2 regions of the Amycolatopsis sp. NBC_01307 genome follow, and region 2 is predicted to be linked to the other one. Evidence: predicted binding sites of a transcription regulator. Region 2 holds the regulator's gene; the other holds the start of a gene.
What was found. Region 2 encodes HspR, which represses chaperone genes until heat shock. Its sites were predicted from a motif close to ANNTTGAGTNNNNNNNACTCAANNT; they were not measured.
Positions count from the first base shown of each region.

Region 1: a site for HspR is predicted at 1,812-1,836, ahead of lon (endopeptidase La). Genes of this name have one in related genera too.

Region 1 is NZ_CP108403.1:9,347,539-9,350,947, reverse strand. Features, by position in the region: gene OG439_RS41875 (SAM-dependent methyltransferase) at 54-905, shown strand; gene OG439_RS41870 (SAM-dependent methyltransferase) at 902-1,750, shown strand; gene lon (endopeptidase La) at 1,851-3,409, shown strand, end outside.
Region 2 is NZ_CP108403.1:8,435,652-8,439,060, reverse strand. Features, by position in the region: gene grpE (nucleotide exchange factor GrpE) at 1-634, shown strand, start outside; gene dnaJ (molecular chaperone DnaJ) at 671-1,852, shown strand; gene OG439_RS37300 (heat shock protein transcriptional repressor HspR) at 1,858-2,283, shown strand; partial or broken gene OG439_RS37295 (IS30 family transposase) at 2,343-3,409, opposite strand, start outside.

The DNA of each region.
Region 1 (3,409 bases), 910 kb from region 2:
TCGCACTCCGTCCTTATAGGCTGGCGCCAGGACTCGAGGGATGGGGAGCCGAAGTGAACGAGCGGGACGCCGCGCCCAGAGCACCCGAGGGCGTCGACACGGAGAAGCCGTCCGCGGCCCGGATCTACGACTGGTACCTCGGCGGTACCCAGAACTGGGCCGTGGACCGCGAGTTCGGGCGGCGCGTCGAACAGCAGTGGCCGCTCGTGCGCCCCGGCTCCAAGCAGAACCGCGAGTTCATGAACCGCGCCGTGCGCGCGGCGCTCAAGGCCGGGATCCGCCAGTTCGTCGACCTCGGCTCCGGTGTCCCCACGGCCGGCAACGTCCACGAGGTCGTCGAGGCCGAGCTGCCGGACGAGCACGACGCGACGGTCGTCTACGTCGACTACGAGCCGGTAGCCGTCGCCCACGCGACGCTCATCCTCGAAGAGGAGGCGGCGACCGACTGGGCCGGCATCGTCCAGGCCGACATGCGCGACGCCAAAGCCGTGCTGCGCGCCGAAGAGACGAAGCGGCTCATCGACTTCTCGAAGCCGGCCTGCGTGCTGATGATGGCGGTGCTGCACTTCGTCGGCCCGGACGACGACCCGCACGGCCTGCTCAAGGCGTACCGCGACGCGCTCGCGCCGGGCAGCTGGCTGGCGATCTCGCAGATGAGCGAGGGTGACGGCGAAGGCGAGTCGCTGGCCGGGCTGAGGTGGTTCGTCGAGCAGTACCGGAAGACGAGCAACCCGGTGTGGCTGCGCACCCGCGAGGAGATCGTGCCGCTGTTCGGCGACTGGCCGATCCTGGAACCGGGCGTCGTGCACCTGCCGGACTGGCGGCCCGACCGGAAGCTGAACGTCCTGGAAGCCGAAGCCCGCCCGTACGCGTGGTGCGGTATCGCGGAGAAGCCGCTCGGATGAGCGAAAACGCGCCGATCGCACCCGCCGGGGTGGACACGGAGAAGCCGTCCGCCGCGCGCGTCTACGACTGGTACCTCGGCGGCAACCACCACTGGGCGGTCGACCGCGAGTTCGGCCGCCGCGTGGAGAAGGTGTGGCCGCTGATCCGGCCGATCTCGCGGCAGAACCGGGCGTTCATGAACCGCGTCGTCTCGGCCGCGATGGACGCCGGCGTCCGCCAGTTCGTCGACCTCGGCTCCGGTGTGCCCACCGCGGGCAACGTGCACGAGATCGTCCGGGAGCTGCTGCCCGACGGCGAACGCGCGTCGGTGGTCTACGTCGACTACGAGCCGGTGGCGGCCGCGCATTCCCGGCTGATCCTGGAGAAGGAAGACGCGACGGACTGGGCGGGCCTGGTCGAGCGCGACATCCGTCGGCCCGTGGAGATCTTCGCGGACGACGTCGTGTCGGACCTGATCGACTGGTCGCGGCCGGTGTGCCTGCTGATGATCACGGTGATGCACTTCGTCGGCCCGTCCGACGACCCCGACGGCCTGATGGCGACGTACCGCGCGAAGCTGGCGCCGGGCAGCTGGCTGGCGCTGACGCACGGCACCTGCCGCGACGACGCCCCACCGGCCCGCGCGGCCGAGGTGAAACGATTCATCGACGCCTACCGCGCCACGACGAACCCCGCGTGGCTGCGCACGGCGGAAGAACTGCTCCCCTGGTTCGGCGGCTGGCCGCTCTTGCCGCCGGGGATGACATCGTTGCCGGACTGGCGCCCCGACGAGCGTCCGACGGTGCTGGATCTGGAGACGCGGCCCTTCGCCTGGTGCGCGGTCGCACGCCGCCCAAGCCTCTGACCTGCGCTTTCCCTGATCGCTGTGGGCGAACGCACCATCGGAAACAAACACACCCATCGGAGAGTTGAGCAAGGCAGACTCAACTACCCGAGGAGTGCACATGTCCGACACCCGCCTCCTGCCCGTGCTCCCGCTCGATGACGACGTCGTGCTGCCGGGCATGGTCGTCCCGCTCGACCTCACCGACACCGAGACGCGGGCCGCGGTGGAGTCCGCCCAAGCCGGCACGCCCAGCCAGGCGTCCTTCCCCGGCATCCGGTCGACCGGCACCGCCAAGGCCGAAGTCCTGATCGTGCCGCGCGTCCACGGTGAGTACGCCGAGTACGGCACCGTCGCGACCGTCGAGCGCATCGGGCGCGTGCCCGGTGGCAAGGCCGCCGTCCTGCTGCGCGGCACCGCCCGCGCGCTCGTCGGCCGGATGGCCGACGGCCCCGGTGCCGCCCGCTGGGTGCACGCCGAGGACGCCCCCGAAACCACCGGCGACCAGACCGCGAAGCTCGCGGCCGAGTACAAGGCCGTCGTCATCTCGATCCTCCAGCAGCGCGGCGGCTGGCAGCTGATCGACGCCGTCCAGCAGGTCGAGGACCCGTCCGCGGTCGCCGACCTGTCCGGCAACGCGCCGTACCTGGACACCGACCAGAAGGTCGAGCTGCTCACCACGCTCGACGTCACCGCCCGCCTGGAGAAGGCGCTCGAGTGGAGCAAGGAGCACCTGGCCGAGCTCGAGGTCACCGACACGATCCGCAAGGACGTCTCCGAAGGCATGGAGAAGCAGCAGAAGGAGTTCCTGCTGCGCCGCCAGCTCGAAGCGATCCGCAAGGAGCTGGGCGAGCTCGACGGCAGCACCGACGACACGGACTACCGCGCCCGCGTCGAAGGCGCCGAGCTGCCCGACGCCGTGAAGAAGGCCGCGCTGGCCGAGGTGGACAAGCTGGACCGGACGTCCGAGCAGTCCCCCGAGGGCGGCTGGATCCGCACCTGGCTGGACACCGTCCTGGAGCTGCCCTGGAACGAGCGCACCGAGGACGTCTACGACATCGCGGCCGCGCGTGCCGTCTTGGACGCGGACCACGCGGGCCTGGACGACGTCAAGGAACGCATCATCGAGTACTTGGCCGTCCGGAAGCGTCGCGCGGAGTCGGGTCTCGGCCCGGTCGGCGGACGTCGTTCCGGCGCGGTGCTCGCCCTCGCGGGCCCTCCCGGGGTCGGCAAGACGTCGCTGGGTGAGTCCGTCGCGAAGGCCATGGGCCGCAAGTTCGTCCGGGTCGCCCTCGGCGGCATCCGCGACGAGGCGGAGATCCGCGGCCACCGCCGCACCTACGTCGGCGCGCTACCCGGCCGGATCGTCCGCGCCATCAAGGAAGCCGGCTCGATGAACCCGGTCGTGCTGCTCGACGAGATCGACAAGATCGGCGCCGACTACCGCGGCGACCCGACCGCGGCGCTGCTCGAAGTGCTGGACCCGGAACAGAACCACACGTTCCGCGACCACTACCTCGAGGTCGAGCTGGACCTGTCCGACGTCGTGTTCCTGGCGACGGCCAACGCCCTGGAGACCATCCCCGGCCCGCTGCTGGACCGGATGGAACTGGTGACGCTGGACGGCTACACCGAGCACGAGAAGGTCACCATCGCCCGCGACCACCTGCTCCCGCGCGA
Region 2 (3,409 bases):
ACGTCGCGTGGACCCGCAGACCGGGCAGGTTCGCCCGCCCGGTCCGGCCCACGCGGCGCCGGAGCCCGAGGCGCCCGTGGAACACGCGGGCCCCTCGCTCGGCGAGTCCATCATGGACGATTCGGTGGCCGTGGTCTCCGACGTCGAGAAGGAGCTTTCCGAGCGCACCGCCGACCTCCAGCGGCTGCAGGCCGAGTACGCCAACTACCGCAAGCGCGTCGAGCGTGACCGCGAAGCGGTCGTGATCGGCGCGAAGGCGACGGTGGTCAACGACCTGCTGCCGCTGCTCGACGACCTCGAGCGGGCCGACCAGCACGGTGACCTCACCGGGGCGTTCAAGGCCGTCGGCGACAAGCTGATCAGCGGTCTGCAGCGCGCGGGGCTCGAGTCGTTCGGCAGCGAGGGCGAGCCCTTCGACCCGAGCGTGCACGAAGCCGTGCAGCACAACACCTCGCCGGACGTGGCGGGCCCGACGGTCACCGTGGTCATGCGCCGCGGCTACCGCTTCGGCGACCGCGTGCTGCGGGCGGCGCTGGTCGGCGTGACCGACCACGAGCCCGGCGCGGCCCCGGTGGACCCGCCGGTCGGTGGCGAGCTGCCGCTCGACAGCGGACTCGATGAGCAGCAGCAGTAAGCAGTATCCGGTTCCAGCGGAAGGAGGAGGCGCCCGATGAGTGCTCGGGAATGGATCGGTAAGGACTTCTACCGGGAACTGGGCGTCTCCTCCGACGCCACGGCGGACGAGATCAAGAAGGCCTACCGCAAGCTGGCCAAGGAGAACCACCCGGACGCGAACGCCGGCAACGCGCAGGCGGAGCAGAAGTTCAAGTCGGTCTCCGAGGCCTACGGCGTGCTCTCCGACGCGAGCAAGCGCAAGGAGTACGACGAGGCGCGGCGCCTGTTCGGCGGCTCGGGTGGTGGCGGGTTCAACTTCCCCACCGGCGGCGGTTCCGGCGGCTTCGACATGGGCGACATCTTCGGCCAGGCCGGCGCGGGTGCGGGCCAGCAGGGCGGGATGGGCGGGCTCGGCGACATCCTCGGCGGGCTGTTCGGCCGCGGCCGGTCTTCGGCCGGCGCGACGGCGAACCGGCCGCAACGCGGTGCCGACGTCGAGACGGACGTCCGGATCGACTTCACCGAGGCGGTCAAGGGCGCGACCCTGCCGCTGCGGCTGTCGAGCCCGGCGACGTGTTCGACGTGCGGCGGCAACGGCGCGAAGCCGGGCACGTCGCCGCGGACCTGCCCGACCTGCAGTGGGTCGGGCCTGGTCAGCCGGAGCCAGGGCGCGTTCGCGTTCTCGGAGCCGTGCCGCGACTGCCGCGGCCGCGGGCAGATCATCGACGATCCGTGCCCCGAGTGCGGCGGCGAAGGCATCAGCACGCGGACCCGCACGCTGACCGTCCGGATCCCGCCGGGCGTCGACGACGACCAGCGCATCCGGCTGGCCGGTCAGGGTGAGCCGGGCCGGGGTGGCGCGCAGGCGGGCGATCTGTACGTCCGGGTGCACGTGGCTCCGCACGCGTTGTTCGGGCGCAAGGCGCTCGACCTGACGATCGCGGTGCCGGTGGACTTCACCGAGCTCACGCTCGGCACCACGATCACGGTGCCGACCCTCGAGGGCAAGGTCTCGCTCAAGGTGCCCCCGGGCACGGCGAGCGGGCGGGTGCTGCGCGTGCGCGGCAAGGGCATCGCGAAGCGCGACGGTGCGCAAGGTGACCTGCTCGTCACCCTGCAAGCGGCGATTCCCGCCAAACTGGACGACAAGGCGCGCGAGGCTCTGCAGTCGTACGCCGAGGCGATGGCCGGGCACGACCCCCGGCCGGAGATCACTGAGCTGCTCGAAGGCAGGTGAGTGGGATGTTCGGCGGGATTCCCCCGGAGGGGGACGAAGAGACCCCGGTGTTCGTCATCTCGGTGGCGGCCCAGCTGGCGGGGATGCACGCGCAGACGTTGCGCACCTACGACCGGCAGGGCCTGGTGTCGCCGGGCCGCACCTCCGGTGGCGGGCGCCGCTACTCGATGCGGGACATCGCGCTGCTGCGCGAGGTCCAGCGGCTGTCGCAGGAAGACGGCGTGAACCTGGCCGGCATCAAGCGCATCATCGAGCTGGAGAACCAGGTCGACGCGCTGCGGGCGAGGCTGTCGGAGATCACCGAGGAACTGGCCGCGGCGTACGCCGCCGGGGAGCAGGCCGCGGCGGCGGCGCACGCTTCCTACCGCCGGGACCTGGTCCCGATGAACCAGCAGACCGCGATGGTGGTCTGGCGCCCCAAGCGCCGTTAGTCCGCAAGGTCCGTGAAGGCCTCCTTACCGGCTCTTAAAGCCGGTAAGGAGGGGCGGATTCACGCAGTGGTTGCAACACCTGGTGTTTGTTGATCTGACAGTAGCTTCGTGAGGGCCTCGGTTGGTGTCCGCCAGCCGAGGGTCTCCCGAGGCCGCCCGTTCAGCTCCTCCGCCACCCGCACCAGATCATCCGCGCTGTGCTGGGACAGGTCGGTGCCTTTGGGAAAGTACTGCCGGAGCAGACCGTTGGTGTTCTCGTTGCTGCCGCGCTGCCAGGGCGAATGCGGATCGCAGAAGTAGATCTGCAACCCCGTGTCCAGGGTGATCTTCCGGTGATGGGCCATTTCTTTGCCCTGATCCCAGGTCAGCGAGCCCAGCAGCAGCGGCGGCAACGTCTGGATCATCTCGGTCATCGCCGCGGCGACGGTGGCTGCGTCCCGCCCGTGGGGCAGGTGCAGCAGCATCACGAACCGGGTCGAGCGTTCCACCAGCGTCCCGATCGCGGACCGATTGTCCTGGCCCAGGATCAGGTCGCCTTCCCAATGCCCCGGCACCGCACGGTCGGCGGCCTCGGCCTAGCCGCTCGGAAATGTTGACCATGTCCTGGATCCCGCCCGACGGGCGTTCCCGCCGGGTCTGGGCCTGCCGCCGCGGCATCCGCAACGCCCGCCCGGTCCGCAGTGCCGCGGTCAGTTCCCGGCGCAACGCGCCCCGGCCCTGCACATACAGCGACTGATAGATCGTCTCGTGCGACACCCGCATCTCCGGCCGGTCGGGAAAGTCCAGCACCAGTCTCTCGGAGATCTGCCGCGGCGACCACTTCCGGGTCAGCCCGTCCTGCACCGCCGCCCGCAACGCCGGATCGGCGCGCAGCTTCGCCGGTTTGGGTCGTTTCGCGCGTTCCTCGGCCGCGTGCTGGGCACTGCTGGCCCGGTAGTGGCCGGTCAGGCCGGTGTTGCGGGCCAGCTCCCGTGACACTGTCGAGGCCGGCCGGTCGATCGTTCTGCCGATGGCGCGTGGGCCGTGACCTGCGGCTTTCAGACAGGCGATCTCTTCCCGCTCGGCGATGGTCAGCCGGACCGGCCCGGGCTGGTGGGGTGCGTTGCTGATCACCCCGCCAGCTTGG